DNA from 3 places in the Xanthomonas sp. AM6 genome. Region 1 is predicted to be linked to each of the others. Evidence: riboswitches for the same ligand, from Rfam matches in the RefSeq annotation. Region 1 holds a riboswitch; each other region holds the start of a gene.
What was found. A riboswitch is a leader RNA that binds a small molecule or an ion and turns the genes downstream of it on or off. The one in region 1 is predicted to bind cobalamin.

Region 1 (5,509 bases):
ACCAGCAGCACCGGCAGCGCCAGCGCGCGCGCCAGGTCGGCCTGGTCCAGCGTCGCCGACAACGGTGCCGCCCAGCCGCCGACGCCTTCCACCACCACCACGTCGGCTTGCGCGCGCAGGCGCGCGAAGGCCGCGGCGATCGGCTCCAGCTCCACGCGCACGCCGGCGTCGGCGGCGGCCAGTTCCGGCGCCAGCGGCAGCGGCAAGGCGTAGGGATTGAGGTCGGCGTAGTCCGGCCGCGGCGCGCTCGCCGCCTGCAGCGCCAGCGCATCCTCGTTGCGCCAGCCGTCCGCCTCGCGCTCGCAGCCGCTGGCGACCGGCTTCATGCCCACCGCCGACTGCCCGCGCGCGCGCAGCGCATGCAGCAGCGCGGTGCTGGCGACGGTCTTGCCGATGCCGGTATCGGTGCCGGTGACGTAGAAGGCGGGAAAGCTCATCGCTGCATCAACCTCGAGGCCGCCGCATGCGGCGCGGCCGCGCAGGATAGCCGGCGCGGCGCGCCACGTCAGCGCCACCGGCGGCCTGTCCGGGCGTCCGGAGCGGCCTGCCGCGTGGACGGATGCGCACGAGGGCAACCGGCGGCGCGCAGGTCGAGCGCTGGCGCACGACGGCAAGGCCGCTGCGCATCCGCGCGCGGCGTCCCGGGTGGGGTCGCGGCCGGCCCATCGCGCCTCGCCCGCCTGGCGCACAGGCCGCCATCGGCCGCTGCTAGACTCGTGCGATGTTCGCCTCCTCTTCGCTCACCGGCAGCAAGCCGGAACAATACGCCCAGCTGATCGCCCAGGCCCGCGCCCTGGTCGACGGCGAGCCGGACCGCATCGCCAACGCCGCCAACCTGGCAGCGCTGGTGTACCACGCGCTGCCGCGGCTGAACTGGGTCGGCTTCTACCTGTACGACGGCAAGGAACTGGTCGTCGGGCCGTTCCAGGGCCTGCCGGCGTGCGTGCGCATCCCGCTGCACAAGGGCGTATGCGGTGCCGCGGCCAGCAGCGGCCAGACCCAGCGCATCGACGACGTGGAGGCCTTTCCCGGGCATATCGCCTGCGACGCGGCCTCGCGCTCGGAGCTGGTGGTGCCGCTGCTGCGCGACGGCGCGCTGATCGGCGTGTTCGACCTGGACAGCCCGGACCTGGCGCGCTTCGACGCCGACGACCAGCACGGCCTGGAAGCGATCGCCCAGGTCTTCGTCGACGCGCTGCGGTGAGCCGGCGATGAGCACCGAGAAGCTGCGCAACATCGGCCCCAAGAGCGCGGCCTGGCTGCGCCAGGTCGGCCTGCGCACGCAGCAGGACCTGGCCGCGGCCGGTGCGGTCGGCGCGTTCCTGAAGGTCAAGCGTGCCGGCTTCAAGCCCAGCCTCAACCTGCTGTACTCGCTGGAAGGCGCGCTGACCGGCTGCCATTGGCAGGAACTGCCCGAGGCGCGGCGCGCGCAACTGCTCGGCGAGCTGGAAACCGCGGCGGCGCAGCTGCCGGCGCCGCGCGGCCTGCCGGTGGCCGGGCCGGTGGCGACCACCCACTTCGACCGCGACGGCGACCGCAGCGACGCGCCCTACGCCGACTACGCGCACGATGCCTCCGGCGGCCATGGGTACGACGCCGAGCGCGACCATGACCGCGCCGACGACGACCGCGGCGGCGAGCGCGACGCCGACTGATCCGCGCGCCACCTGCTCGCATCGCCCATCCCCGGGTAGGCCGCGTTGGGCGACCCCGGGCATGCCGGCGGATCGCGCCCAGCGCGTTGCCGACGCCGGCGGTGGCCAGCGACCCGGTCTCCGTCAGGCCGTCAGCCGCTGCCGCGTGGCAGCGCTGACGGCGCCGGCTGGCGGCCTGGCAGGCGCCTTTGCGGACCGCGGCGTCGCCGGGGAGAGGACATTGCCCCCCTTTTTCCTCGCCGCGAACGCGCAAGCGCGGCGCGACCTGCACGGGAATGGGCGACACGCCCCGGGGATCGCGTACAATCGCGCCGCTTCAAGGTGACCTGCCGGCCCCGGCCTGCAGGTTGAAACGGGAAGCCGGTGCGTCTTGCGACAAGGCCGGCGCTGCCCCCGCAACGGTAAGCGATCCGCGCTGACGACTTGCGCCACTGTGCCTGGCACGGGAAGGCGTCGCAGCCGGGAGTTCCGACTCCCAGATCGCCAGCCCGGAGACCGGCCTTGCAGTCCACTGGTTGCGATGCGGAGGGCGTCGCGGCGTGCCGCGCCGCGTCTGGCGCCGTCCGCTTGCACCTTCCGTTCGCGACTCCTTCGCCGTCACTGCGCGCACCCGCGCGCCGGAGTTGCTGCCCCATGTCGTCCCGCCTGCTTTCGGTCGCGATCGCGTCCGCCCTGTCCCTGCCCTCGCTGGCGCTCGCCGCCGATGCCGCCACCGACCTGGACCAGGTCCTGGTCACCGCCACCCGCACCCAGATCTCGGTGGAGGACAGCGTGGTGCCGGCGCAGGTGATCGACCGCGCCGAGATCGAGCGCAGCCAGGCCACCTCGCTGGCGCAGCTGCTGCAGGGCCGCGCCGGCATCGGCGTGTCCAACCAGGGCGGGCTGGGCAAGCTGACCACGCTGAGCCTGCGCGGCAGCGAATCGGACCACGTGCTGGTGCTGGTGGACGGCGTGCGCATCGGCTCGGCCAGCGCCGGCCTGGCCGCGTTCCAGGACCTGCCGCTGGGCCAGATCGAGCGCATCGAGATCGTGCGCGGGCCGCGTTCGAGCCTGTACGGCTCCGATGCGATCGGCGGCGTGATCCAGATCTTCACCCGCCGCGGTGGCCAGGGCCTGCAGCAGAACCTGAGCCTGGGCGCGGGCAGCAACGGCCTGCGCGAGGCCAGCGCCGGCTTCAGCAACCGCGGCGAGCGCGGCTGGCTGTCGGTGCAGGGCGGCTACCAGAAGACCGACGGCATCAACGCCTGCAACGGCTCGGCCACGCTGTTCGCCGGCTGCTTCGTCGACCAGCCCGACCGCGACGGCTACCGCAACACCTCGCTGAGCGCGCGCGCCGGCTACGCGCTGAGCGACACGCTGCGCATCGAAGGCCAGGCGCTGAACATCGACAGCCGCAACGAGTACGACGGCGATGCGCTGTTCGCCGGCAACGAGGCCGACAACACCCAGCAGGTGTTCGGCGGCAAGCTCGACTGGACCCCGTCCGAGCGCGTGCACGTGGCCGCCCAGCTCGGCCGCAATACCGACCAGGCCGACAGCTACTACCACGCCCCCGGCAGCGATACGCGCAGCTTCGTCAGCACCTTCGACAGCCGCCGCGACACCGCCTCGCTGCAGGGCGATTTCGGCCTGGCCGACGGCCACCTGCTCAGCGCCGGCGCCGACTGGCAGCGCGAAGAGGTCACCGGCAGCACCGCCTTCGACGTCGACCAGCGCGACAACACCGGCGTGTTCGCCGAGTACCAGGGCCGCTTCGGCGCGCAGCAGCTGCAGGCCAGCGTGCGCAGCGACGACAACGAGCAGTTCGGCCAGCACACCACCGGCAGCCTGGGCTGGGGCCTGGCGCTGGACGGCGGCTTCAAGCTCACCGCCAGCATCGGCACCGGCTTCAAGGCGCCGACCTTCAACGACCTGTACTACCCGTTCGCCGGCAATCCGGAGCTGAAGCCGGAGAAGTCCCGGAGCGGCAACCTGGGCGTGGCGCAGTACGCCGACACCTGGAACTGGACCTTCAACGTCTACGAGACCCGCGTCGACGACCTGATCTCCTACGACGCCGTCAGCTTTCTGCCGGTCAACGTGGACGAGGCGCGGATCCGCGGCGCCGAACTGACCGGCTACGCCACGCTGGCCGGCTGGGAACTGTCGGCGCAGCTCAGCCATACCGATCCGCGCAACCGCAGCGACGGCGCCAACCGCGACAACTGGCTGGCGCGGCGCGCGCAGAACACCGCGCGGCTGGACGTGGACCGCGGCTTCGGCCCGGTCAAGCTCGGAGTGACCGCGTTCGGCAGCGGCCACCGCTACGACGACGCGGCCAACAGCGTGCGCCTGGCCGGCTACGGCACCGTCGACCTGCGCGTGGAATACGCGTTCGCGCCGGACTGGACGCTGCAGGCCAAGGCCAGCAACGTGTTCGACCGCGACTACCAGACCATCAACTGGTACAACCAGCCGGGCCGCGAGTACGCGCTGAGCCTGCGCTACGCGCCGGCGGCGCGCTGAGGGAACCAGGCGCTGCGCCGCACGGCGCAGCGCTTGCCGCGGCGGTCGCGAACGGCCGATGCCGGGCACGGCAGCATCGACACCGACGCTGCGGTTCTTGTGGGAGCGGCTTCAGCCGCGACCGGGCGCTACCGGTAAAGCGTCGCGGCTGAAGCCGCTCCTACAGGATTGGAACGCATGACCGCTTCGCGCGGCTGTTCCTCGGCTGCGCAGCCGACCCGGCGGTGCGCTCGCACGGTTTCTATCGGCACCTGGCTGGCGTCCCACCGGCGAGATCGATGACCTGGGCGATGAAGTGCTGGAGTACCGGCTGTCGGCTTGATCTGCCCGCAAGCCCGAGCCTGCGCTCGGGCAGCGATTGCCGGCGGCTACGCCAGCGCCAGCAGCTCGCGCATGTCGTCCATCAGCAGCACCACGTCGGCCTTGGCCAGGTCCAGGTCGCGCGGATAGCCGTAGCGCACCAGCGCCGCCGGCATGCCCGCGGCCTGCGCGGCCTGCAGGTCGGTGCCGGAATCGCCGACCATCAGGCAGCGCGCCGGCGGCTGCGCGAAGCGCTGCGCCAGGTGCAGCAGCGGCAGCGGGCTGGGCTTGCGCTCGGGCAGGCTGTCGCCGCCGAGCAACGCGGCGAACGCATCGGCCACGCCGAGGTGGCGCAGCAGCGGCGGCACGAACGCGGACGGCTTGTTGGTGCACAGCGCCAGCGTCACTCCGCGCGCGTGCAACTGCGCCAGCGCCTCGGCCACGCCCGGATACAGGCGCGGGCTGCGCAGCAGGCATTCGGCGTAGTGGCGCATGAAGGTCGGCATCACGGTGTCGACCGGGGTGCCGTCGTGCGCATGCCGCCACGCGGCCTCGACCAGCTTGCGCACGCCCTCGCCGATCCAGCCGAGCACGGTGGCTTCCGGCACCCGCGCCAGGCCGAAGTCGGCCAGGGTGCGATTGAGCGCCTCGGCAATATCGGCGCCGCTGTCCACCAGCGTGCCGTCCAGATCGAAGACCACCAGCGCGTACGGAAACGTCATCTCGTTCTCGGGTGCGGAAACCGGCGCCCATTGTAGGCGCCATGCCCGCGCGCGCCGTGGCGACATCGCGGCACGGCCACGCGTGGAAACGCGCGACCTGACTCCAGCGGCGCATGCTCGGCGCTGCTGCGGGCGCGATGCGCGTACGCCGAAGGCGCCCCGCGTGCCGAATGCAAGGCGGGCGCTACGTACTGCGGCCGCTTCCAGCAGCACGCTGGCTGCGTGGCGGTGGGTGCGCAGCGGCGCACCGTTCAGCGGAACAACTGCCCCTGCTTCTGCATCGACTCGGGTTCGTGGAAACCGGACAGGCCCACGCCGACCAGGCGG
Region 2 (5,509 bases), 510 kb from region 1:
TCTTGATGCGGTCGAGCGCGATGGCCATGGGTCGGATTCGGTAGTCGGGTGAAAAGCGCCGCAGGCGGCGCGGCGATGCGGGGCGACGCACCGCGCGCAGGGCGCCCCTTGGGAAGCCATGCGCGCGGGAGCGCCGCTACGGGGTGGCGATCAGCTCGAGCACCACTCGCATTCGCTGATGTCGATATCGTTGGAGCGCACGTAGTAGGTGGTCTTCAGGCCTTCCTTCCACGCGGTCATGTGCAGGTCCAGCAGGGTGCTGGCGCGGATGCCGCTGGGCACGTAGAAGTTGAAGCTGATCGACTGGTCGACGTGGCGCTGGCGGCGCGCGTTCTGGCGCACGCTGGCGAACTGGTCCACCCGGTAGGCGCCCTTCTCGTAGTACGGGTAGGTGTCCACGGTCAGGCCCGGCGCCACCACCGGACGGCGGAAGTCCTTCTTTTCCTCGTAGTAGAACGCGCTGTAGATCGGGTCGATCGAGGCGGTGGAGCCGGCGATCTGCGCGGTACTCATGTTCGGCGCCACCGCCACCATCCACGCGTTGCGCACGCCGTTGATGCTGACCTGCGCGGCCAGTTCCTGCCACTCGGGGCTGGTATAGCCGCGCTTGCTGAAGTACTCGCCGTTCTGCCAGTCGCTGCCCTTGAACACCTTGTAGGCGCCCTTCTCCTTGGCCAGCGCCAGGCTCGCCTGGATGGTCAGGTAGTTGATGCGCTCGTAGAGCTCGTCGCTGTAGTCCTCGGCCTGCTTGGAATTCCAGTCGATGCCCTTCTGCGCCAGCAGGTGGTGCCAGCCGAACGTGCCCAGGCCGATCGCGCGGTACTTCTGGTTGGTGATGGTGGCCTGCGGCACCGGCAGGTCGTTGAGATCGATCACGTTGTCGAGCATGCGCACCTGCACGCGGATCAGCCGCTCCAGCACGTCCGGCGAGAGCAGGTCCGGCTGCGCGGTGACCGCGCGGCCCAGGTTCACCGAGGACAGGTTGCACACGACGAAGTCGCCGGCCTGCTTGGTGGTCACGATCTGGTCGCCGCTGATCATCTCCTGGATGACCCGGGTCGGGCTCATGTTCTGCAGGATCTCGGTGCACAGGTTGCTGGAATAGACCATGCCCTGGTGCTTGTTCGGGTTCATGCGATTGACTTCGTCGCGATAGAACATGAACGGGTTGCCGGTCTCCAGCTGGCTGACCATGATCCGCTTGAACATGTCGATGGCCTTGACCACCTTGCGGCCGATGCGCTCGTCGGCCACCACTTCCTCGTAGCGGGCGCGGAAGCTGCCTTCGCCGCGCTTCTCGTCGAAGAAGTCCTGCAGGTACCAGCCCTTGACCTCCTTCACCTCGTGCGGGTCGAACAGGTACCACTCGCCGCGGCGTTCCACCGCTTCCATGAAGATGTCCGGCACGCACACCGCGGTGAACACGTCGTGCGCGCGCAGGCGCTGGTCGCCGTTGTTCAGGCGCAGGTCCAAGAACGCCTCGATGTCGCGGTGCCAGATGTCCAGGTACACGGCGATGGCGCCCTTGCGCTGGCCGAGCTGGTCCACCGACACCGCGGTGTTGTTGAGCTGCTTGATCCACGGCACCACGCCGCCGCTGGAGTTCTTGACCCCGCGGATCGCCGAGCCGGACGACCGCACGTAGCCCAGGTAGGCGCCGACGCCGCCGCCGTGCTTGGACACGCGCGCCACGTCGGTGTTGGAGTCGTAGATGCCCTGCAGGCTGTCGTCGACGGTGTCGATGAAGCAGCTCGACAGCTGCCCGCCGATCTTGCCGGCGTTGGCCAGCGTCGGCGTGGCCACGGTCATGTACAGGTTGGACAGCGCCCAGTAGGCCTCGCCGACCAGCTGCATGCGCCGCTCGCGCGGCTTCTCGTCCTGCATCAGGTACAGCGCGATGGTCAGCCAGCGCTCCTGCGGCAGTTCGTAGACCTTGCGCGAGTTGTCGGTGGCCAGGTAGCGCGTGGCCAGCAGGTACAGGCCGTTGTAGGCGAACAGCTTGTCGCGTTCCGGGTCGATCATCCGGCCGGCTTCGGCCAGTTCGTCCTTGGAGTAGTTCTTGAGGATGTCGATCGAGTACACGCCGCGGTCGGCCAGGCTTTCCTGCAGGCCGACGTAGGAGCCGTACTTCTCGCCGGCATCGTAGAAGCGGTTCTTGCTGGCGCGCTTGTACAGGCGGTGCAGGTACAGGCGCGCGGCGAAGTACTCCCACTCCGGCGTGGCGATGTCCACGCGCGACTCGGCCTCGCGGATCAGGTAGTCGACCATGTCGTCGGCCGACAGGCTTTCCTTCTTCTCCACGAAGGCGAAGGCCTTGCGCTCGTAGTCGGCCACGTCCAGCTGCGGGAACTCGGCGTGGATCCGGTCCAGGGTGCGCTGCAGGCGCGAGCGGTCGAAGGCCATGCGGCGGTTGCCGCCGTCCTTGACGATCCAGGTCACGGCGCGCTGGTCGTTGCTCGGCTCGCTGGCGGCCACGTCGGGCTGCGCGGCGGCGGCGGCAGGCGTGGAGTCGACGTCGGCGGCGTCGAGGGGGGCTGCGGCCGGCAGGCTGTGGGTCTGGCTCATGATGGTCTCCAAGCGTGGTGCACCGGCTGCCCGGCCCTCGCAGGCAGGACTCCGACCGGATCAGCAGCGTGGGGACGCGGTGTCGCAGCGACCGCGACGGCGCAGGCGCGAGCCTGCGGGCGGTCACCGCTTCACCGACCATCTCCCCCCGGAGATTCAACGGTCGGCGCCGCGCTGTGTGCATCGCGCGGCTGTCGGCAGGTCTTCGGGCTTATGGGCGGCGGCCGAATGGCCGGTTCCTAGCCCGTCGCTTCCCAAGGCGGGACGCCTCAGTGCGGGTGACGGGTTCGTTCCCAATTACCGCTGCGGGGCAGCGCCGGCCTGAGCGCTCGCGCGCCGCACCGGCTTCCCTTTTGATCCCGCAGCCTGGTGGCTGCTGGAACCGACCACCACAAGATAGTGGGGTGCCCGGGCGTCGTCAACGCTAAATGTAGTCGAAAAGCCGAAAACCCAAGCGGGGCAAGAGTTTGCCGTGGCGACGCGGCGAAACCCCGCGGCGGGACGCTGGATCCGGCCTGGAACGGGCCACAGCGCCCATGCCGCAAAGGCCTCGACGCGGCCACCGGGGGCTGGCGGCGCGCGCCGGCCCGCGCCGGTTGCGCAGGACACCGGCAACCGGCACGCCGGGCAGGCCGAACGGCGGCCGCAGCGGCCGCCGCCAGCCGTGTGCGGCCCGGGTCGCACGAACATGCGGTGCAAGCGGCGCTGGCCGCCGTAGGGACGCGGGTCCCGCTCAGTTCAGCGCGAGCGCGGTCCGGCCTGCTGCATGGCCTGCTGCATGGCCGCGCGCAGTTCGTCCGGCGACAACTGGCCGTCGTGGTTGCTGTCCAGCGCATCGAAGCGCCTGGCGATGCGTGGCAGCGACGCGTCGGCCTCGTTGCGGCTGACCAGGCCGTCGCCGTTGGCGTCGGCCGCCGTCAGCCGCTGCTGCAGCTGCTGCTTCTGCGCGGCGGTCGGCGCGGTCTGGGCGGCGGCGGTACCGGCTGCCAGCAGGCTGCACAGCACTCCATGGATGATGGCTGTCTTCATGGCGATCCTCGGCTAAGGGATAAGGAATGGACGAAACGCGGCGGCACGCGCGGCAACACGCGGCGGCGCAGCGCGATGTCGATGGCGAAGCCGCCCCGGGAATGTGATCGCTGCACCACGGCGCGCGACTACGGACGGCAGGCCACGACTTCGCCGGCGGCAGTGGTGCAGGTCCCGGTGTGGCTGACGCTGCCGTCGGCGGCCGTGGTCGAGCCCTGGTAACTGGCGCCGTTGGCGGCCGTGGCGCTGGTCTGGCGGCTGCCGGTCACGCTGCCGTCGGCGCTGCGGGCGAACCCGCCGCTGCTGCTGGCGCTGCCGCCGTTGGCGCCGACGACGCTGGCGCTGCCCTGGCGACCGGCGCTGCCGTCGGCGTTGTGGTAGGCGCTGCCCTGGCGCGTGACCGCGCCGCCGTTGACGCCGCTGGCGGTTGCGCCGCTGCTGCCCGACGCGTTGCCCTGGCCGTCGGCCTGCCACTGCCGCGCCCGCGTGCGGCTGCCGTGGGCACCGCTGGCGCTGGCATTCACTGCGGCGCTGCGGGCGCCATCCACGTGGCTGGCGGTGCGGGTCCGGGTGCGCTCGCGCGCCTGCGCCTCGGGCGCCGCCACTGCGGTCAGGCCGCCTGCGGCCAGGGTGAACAGCAGGATCGAGCTACGTAGCGAGAGGGTCATCATGGTTCTCCGGGGAAGCAGCGCGGGGAACGCTGCGGTGGAGCCACGATAGGCCGCATGCGGACGCAAGATGTCGCAGCGTGGCCAGCGGATGTTTCTGCGGGCGGCGGCGGAAACATCCGCTTACAAAGTCCGCGCGGCGGGCGTTGCCGGACAGCCGCGGCGCAGCCGATAGTGGCGGCCATGAACGACGCCCCTGCCCGCTTGCTCCTGGTCGACGACGACGCGCGTCTGCGCGAACTGCTGCGCCGCTACCTGGAAAGCCAGGACTTCTCGGTGAAGGCGGTGGCCGACGGCGCCCAGCTGCAGCAGGCGCTGGCGCGCGGCCATTACGACCTGGTGGTGCTGGACCTGATGCTGCCCGGCGAGAACGGCCTGGAGATCTGCCGGCGCCTGCGCGGCCAGGGCGACACCACGCCGATCGTGATGCTCACCGCCAAGGGCGACGAGATCGACCGCATCGTCGGCCTGGAGATCGGCGCCGACGACTACCTGCCCAAGCCGGTGAACCCGCGCGAGCTGCTGGCACGGATCCGTGCGGTGCTGCGCCGCACGCGGCCGGCCGGTGCCGGCGCGCCGCAACCGGACGGCGGCGAGATCGGCTTCGGCCGCTTCCGCCTGCACCTGGGCCGGCGCGAACTGAGCTGCGACGGTCAACCGCTGAAGCTGACCACCGCCGAATTCGCGGTGCTGTCGGTGCTGCTGCGGCATCCGCAGCAGCCGCTCAGCCGCGACCGCCTGATGAGCCTGGCGCACGGCCGCGAGCACGACGCCTTCGCGCGCAGCATCGACGTCACCGTGGCGCGGCTGCGCAAGCTGCTCGAAGACGATGCGCGCACGCCGCGGCTGATCCAGACCGTGTGGGGCATCGGCTACGTGTACGTGCCGCCGGAGACCGCGCCATGAGCCGCGTCCGCCACGCAGGCGATGGCTGGCCGCGCAGCCTGTTCGGGCAGCTGGCGCTGGTGATCGCGCTGGTGCTGGCCGGCGCCGGCCTGCTGGCGCTGCTGCTCGGCCGCGAACTGGCGCTGCGTCCGGCCGCGCAACAGCTGCTGCGCACGCTGGACGGTTTCGCCAATGTCGCCGAGGCGCTGCAGCGCTCGCCGGCGGCCGCGGCCTTGGAGCCGGCCCTGCACGAGGCCGGTCTGCAGGTCAGGCACAGTCCGCCGCCGGCCGCCACGCGCACAGGCCCGCTGGCGAATGACCTGCAGCGGCGCGCCGCCGGCCAGCTCGGCGCGGGGCGCGAA
Region 3 (5,509 bases), 490 kb from region 1:
GATCCAGCCTTTGAAGCATCATGAGTTCAGCGTCCGTGATAGTCCCATCAGCAGACTTTCCGATCAATTCATCGACCTTATCAATGTAGCCAAGGGCCGGCACAAAATGCCCATCAGGGTTCTGGACTTGCGGGTCAATCGGCCCTAATGAAGAAGTGTAGTCCATGAATATTTTGTCGCCCGACATAGAAAATATAGTCCCGGCAGACATTGCAGACATGGGAACTAGAAAATAAACTTCGGAAAAATGGTGCCGAGTAACCTCTACCATCTTTTCAACGGTTTCCACCACACCGCCTGGCGTAGTCAGCGCAATAATTATCCTATCGCTATCAGAGTATTCGCCCTTAGCAGCCGCAACCTTCTCCACAGCGTCTATATACGCTTGAAGAACCGACGGATGAATCTGCCCCACATAGGACATCACCGGGCTACCAAAGTAATTCTCGACTTCTCGACACTGAAAATTTAGCGCATAACCAATGTAGTTAGATAGCTCTTCCATGCCTCCCCCTAATCCTTGCTAATCTCACTGACCCATGAGCCGCTAGCCCAGCTGCGGCGCGAGCTTATCAGCGTTTTGCAGCTGAGTCCTATACAGAATAGCTAAGCAAATGCCGTGCCACACGAGGTCAGCAGTGCCATGGCGAATGTACCCATAGTGCACCAACGTGTCCGGAAGCCCTGACCTGTCTATTGGTCGGTCCAGTCCATCATCGGCGCGACGGACAGGCGCAGGGACGCGGCGTAGCGGGCTGGCAGGTCGGAAGTCGGAAGCGTCATCGGGCGCGGTGGTGCTGCGCTGTCGCCTGCTGGCGGAAGCGGCAGATCATTGGCTTTGGGATCAATAGCTTACACGTTCGCCATGAACGCTGCCGATGCCTGCCCGCAATGCACTTGGCGCTTGACCCGCCGCCGCATCCGGCCTATCGTGCGCTCGCCGAAGGTATCCATCGCTTCATTCGGATGAAGGGATGGATTTAAACGGGAATCCGGTGACGGCCGGCGCCGCAAGCGCCTGCCCATTCCGGAGCTGCCCCGCAGCGGTGAATGGAAACGACCTCCGTCAATGGCACTGGGCCGGCGCATGCCGGCCTGGGAAGCGGCGGACAGTAGGCGCGCAGCCGGCACGGTGCGCTCGTCCATCAGCCCGAATACCGGCCCCGGCCGGAGGACCTGTGCGTCCTCCGATTCGACCTGGCGCCTCCGCGGGGAGGCGGCCGGAAGTCGTGTCGCGGCCCTGCGCCGCGCCGCGCTCTTCCGCCTGCCCGCGTGGCGCCGGTTCGCCCGCGGGGGCGAAGGTCGCTGGCGTGGCGGGCGTCCCGTGCGAACGGGCGGACGGCGCGCGGTTCCTTCGTTCCTCAATGCCCATGAACGCAATGAGGAAACGCAAATGACGATCGTGACCAACCTGGGCTTCCCGCGCATCGGCGCGCGGCGCGAGCTCAAGCGTGCGCTGGAAAGCTACTGGCGCCGCGAAACCGACGGCGCAAGCCTGCAGGACACGGCGCGGCAGCTGCGCCAGCGGCACTGGCGGCTGCAGGTCGAGGCCGGGGTGGACCTGCCGCCCAGCAACGACTTCAGCCTGTACGACGCGATGCTCGACACCGCGTTCCTGTTCGACGCGATCCCGCAGCGCTACCGCGCGCTGGCCGATGCCGATCCGCTGGCCGGCTACTTCGCGATGGCGCGCGGCACGCAGGAGGACGGGCTGGACCTGCACGCGCTGGAAATGACCAAGTGGTTCGACACCAACTATCACTATCTGGTGCCGGAACTGGCGCGGCGCCAGCACTTCCGCCTGCGCGGCGACAAGCCGCTGGCCGAGTTCCTGGAAGCCCAGGCGCTGGGCATCGCCACGCGGCCGGTGCTGATCGGGCCGGTGACCTTCCTGCTGCTGTCCAAGACCGTGGACGGCAGCGACCGCTGGGCGCTGCTGGACGGCCTGTTGCCGGTCTACGCCGAGCTGCTGCAACAGCTCCACGCGGCCGGCGCGGAATGGGTGCAGATCGACGAGCCGGCACTGGTGCTGGACCTGGACGTCGCCGCGCGCGAGGCCTACGGCCGCGCCTATGCGTTCCTGGCCCAGGCGCCGCGGCCGAAGCTGTTGCTGACCACGTATTTCGGCGAGCTCGGCGACAACCTGGAACTGGCCACGGCGCTGCCGGTGGACGGCCTGCACGTGGACCTGGTGCGCGGCGTGGCGCAGTTGGACGCGGTGCTGCAGGCGCTGCCGGCCGACCGGGTGCTGTCGGCCGGGCTGGTCAACGGCCGCAACGTGTGGCGCACGCCGCTGGACAACGCGCTGACCCTGGCGCGCTACGCGGCCGGGCACGTCGGCCGCGAACGCCTGTGGCTGGCACCCTCGTGCTCGCTGCTGCACGTGCCGGTGGACCTGGAGCAGGAAAAGGCGCTGGACCGCGAGCTGTACGCATGGCTGGCCTTCGCCAGGCAGAAGCTGCAGGAGCTGCGCACGCTGGCCGACGCGCTGCACGGGCAGCCGCATGCGCAAGCCGAACTGACCGCGGCGCGCGAGGCGCTGGAGACGCGGCGCGCGTCGGCGCGCGTGCATCGTCCCGAGGTCGCGCGCCGGGTGGCGGCGCTGAGCGAGGATGCCGGCCGCCGGCAATCGCCGTATCCGCAGCGGCGCGAGGCGCAGCAGGCGGCGCTGCGGCTGCCGGCCTACCCGACCACCACGATCGGCTCGTTCCCGCAGACCGCGCAGGTACGGCAGGCGCGCGCGCAGCACAAGGCCGGCAAGCTCGGCGACGCCGAGTACGACGCGTTCCTGGCCGCGGAGACCGAGCGCTGCGTGCGCGCGCAGGAGCAGATCGGGCTGGACGTGCTGGTGCACGGCGAGTTCGAGCGCAACGACATGGTCGAATACTTCGGCGAGCAGCTCGACGGTTTCGCCTTCACCAGGCACGGCTGGGTGCAGAGCTACGGCTCGCGCTGCGTGAAGCCGCCGATCATCTTCGGCGACGTGCAGCGTCCGGCGCCGATGACGCTGCGCTGGACCCAGTACGCGCAGTCGCTGACCGACAAGCCGATGAAGGGCATGCTGACCGGGCCGGTGACGGTGCTGCAGTGGTCGTTCGTGCGCGACGACCAGGAGCGCGCGCAGACCTGCCGGCAGATCGCGCTGGCGCTGCGCGACGAGGTGCGCGACCTGGAGGCGGCCGGCATCGGCGTGATCCAGATCGACGAGCCGGCGATCCGCGAGGGCCTGCCGCTGCGCCGCGCGCAGTGGCAGGCGTACCTGGACTGGGCGGTGCAGTGCTTCCGCATCGCCGCGGCCGGGGTGCGCGACGCCACCCAGATCCACACCCACATGTGCTACTCGGAGTTCAACGACATCATCGAAGCGGTGGCGGCGATGGACGCGGACGTGATCTCGATCGAGACCTCGCGCTCGCGGATGGAACTGCTCGATGCGTTCGTGCGCTTCCGCTATCCGAACGCGATCGGCCCGGGCGTGTACGACATCCACTCGCCGCGCGTGCCCGGCACGCAGGAGATGCTGCAACTGCTGGACAAGGCGCGCGCGGTGCTGGATCCGCAGCAGCTGTGGGTCAATCCGGATTGCGGGTTGAAGACGCGCGGCTGGCCGGAAACGCGCAGCGCGCTGGAGGCGATGGTGGCCGCGGCGCGGCAGCTGCGCGCGCAGCAGGCGCAGGCGGCATAGGCCGACGATGCCCGGCGTGCTTCACGCCGGGCATCACAGCGGCAAGCGCGCGCGGCATCCCAGTTCGGACGCATTGCTGCGCTGCGTCTTTGTCCGGCAACCTGGGCTGGCTATAAGCGGAAGGAATCTTCGCGGCGAGGGGGCGCCGCGTCCTCACGGACGTGCCGCCGCCGCTGCGCAACGCCGCGATGCGCCGGCCACGCACGTCCGCTTCTTCGCACCGCCACGGAGAGCGCGTCATGCCGAAGCTGTCGAGAGTGTCCGCCGTTTGCATCCTGTGTCTGGCCCTTCCTGCCGCAGCGCAGGCGGCCGAGCTGATCCCCAAACAGCTGGCCGGCCCGCCCGAGGAGTTCGCGCAGATGCGCGCGCCGGCGCCGGCCGAGGCCGCGATCCTGTCCAAGAGCGCGTTGCTGCCGGTGGAATTCTCTTCCGCACGCAGCGGCGCGGCCGCGCAATGGCAGGCGACGCTGCCGGTGGAGAACGGCAAGCTGCGCTTCGTGCTGCTGTCCGGCGCGCACGACTGGCAACCGCAACTGCATGCGCCCGGCGCAGCGAACGCACGCGCCAGTGCCGCGAGCATCGTGCCAAACGCCATCGCCACCCGCCTGGGCAGCGGCGACGCCGCGCTGCCGGCGCGCGAATACCGCGTGGACGCGGCCGCCAATGGCGACTGGACGCTGACCCTGCGCGCCGACGGCGCCGATCCGCAACGCGGCTACCTGCTGATGGAAGGCGATGCGCGCACCCAGCTGGCGTCCTATCCCAGCGATCGCCGGCAGCTGCGCAGCGGCCAGCGCATCGGCCTGACCGCGCTGCTCGGCGGCACCGACAGCCACGGCGCCACTGCGCTGGGCGCCAATGCCGGGCGCATCCGCGATGCGCAGCTGCGCGTCACCGCGCCCGACGGCACGGTGACGCAGTGGCCGATGGCCGACGACGGCCGCCATGGCGACGGCGCCGCCGGCGATGGCGTCTATGCCGGCGATTTCCCGGCGAAGGCGCCGGGCAGCTATCTCGCGCAGGTGGTGGTGCACGGCGAGGACGCCGCCGGCCAGGCCTTCGTGCGCACCGCCGAACACGTGTTGCCGGTGCTGGACACGTCGCTGCGCATCGCCGCCGACGCGGTGGCCGCCAGCGCGCAGGCCGGCACGCGGCTGGCGCTGCCGATCCCGGTCAGTGCCGACGGCCAGGCGCCGGCGCACTACCGCGTGCTCGGCGAACTGTGGGGCACCGGCCGCGACGGCGGCGCGGTGCCTGTGGCCTGGATCGGCGGCATGCTCGCGCCGCAGGACGGGCGCCTGCCGCTGAGCGTGGACGAGCGCTGGATCGTACGCGCCGGCGCGCGCGCGCCGTTCACGCTGCGCAACCTGCGCATCGAGGACCCGGACCATTTCGTGCCGCTGGCCACGCGCGCCACGCTGCCGCTGACCCTGCCGGCCCTGCGCCGCAGCAGCGTGGCGCGCGGCGGCGCGATCGACGCCAGCATGCGCATGGGCGAGCGTCCGGCGACGCTGCTGCGCGCGGCGACCGATGCGCAACCGCAGGCGACCGGCACGCGGCTGGTGCTGGTGCATGGCTATTGCTCCGGCGGGGTGTGGCCGGTGGCGCAGTTCAGCAATGCCTCGGCGTTCCTGGACGTCAACCAGAACCGCAGCAACGACCAGTTCGCGCAGCGGCTGGCGCAGTTCGGCAGCCAATGGAATTCCTTCGGCACGGTGGCGCACAGCCAGGGCGGCATGGCCGCGCTGCACCTGTACAGCTACTACTGGAGCGGGCTGGACAACGCCAGCGGCGGCCGCGTGATGCAGTCGGTGGGCACGCCCT

Region 2: it holds a riboswitch for cobalamin, as region 1 does, so the genes downstream of both, OCJ37_RS19900 (ribonucleoside-diphosphate reductase subunit alpha) here and btuB (TonB-dependent vitamin B12 receptor) in region 1, are expected to answer to the same signal.
Region 3: it holds a riboswitch for cobalamin, as region 1 does, so the genes downstream of both, metE (5-methyltetrahydropteroyltriglutamate--homocysteine S-methyltransferase) here and btuB (TonB-dependent vitamin B12 receptor) in region 1, are expected to answer to the same signal.

Annotation. Positions count from the first base shown of each region.
Region 1 is NZ_CP106869.1:4,122,426-4,127,934, forward strand. Features, by position in the region: gene bioD (dethiobiotin synthase) at 1-437, opposite strand, end outside; gene OCJ37_RS17600 (free L-methionine (R)-S-oxide reductase MsrC) at 722-1,204, shown strand; gene OCJ37_RS17605 (TfoX/Sxy family protein) at 1,212-1,655, shown strand; cobalamin riboswitch at 1,958-2,174, shown strand; gene btuB (TonB-dependent vitamin B12 receptor) at 2,289-4,160, shown strand; partial or broken gene OCJ37_RS21020 (GNAT family N-acetyltransferase) at 4,352-4,482, shown strand; gene gph (phosphoglycolate phosphatase) at 4,529-5,182, opposite strand; gene dinB (DNA polymerase IV) at 5,434-5,509, opposite strand, start outside.
Region 2 is NZ_CP106869.1:4,636,747-4,642,255, forward strand. Features, by position in the region: gene OCJ37_RS19895 (ribonucleotide-diphosphate reductase subunit beta) at 1-28, opposite strand, end outside; gene OCJ37_RS19900 (ribonucleoside-diphosphate reductase subunit alpha) at 151-2,565, opposite strand; cobalamin riboswitch at 2,744-2,967, opposite strand; gene OCJ37_RS19905 (EF-hand domain-containing protein) at 3,304-3,594, opposite strand; gene OCJ37_RS19910 (hypothetical protein) at 3,723-4,262, opposite strand; gene ompR (osmolarity response regulator transcription factor OmpR) at 4,446-5,168, shown strand; gene OCJ37_RS19920 (ATP-binding protein) at 5,165-5,509, shown strand, end outside.
Region 3 is NZ_CP106869.1:4,611,314-4,616,822, forward strand. Features, by position in the region: gene OCJ37_RS19800 (SDH family Clp fold serine proteinase) at 1-505, opposite strand, end outside; cobalamin riboswitch at 928-1,181, shown strand; gene metE (5-methyltetrahydropteroyltriglutamate--homocysteine S-methyltransferase) at 1,394-3,685, shown strand; gene OCJ37_RS19810 (choice-of-anchor X domain-containing protein) at 3,925-5,509, shown strand, end outside.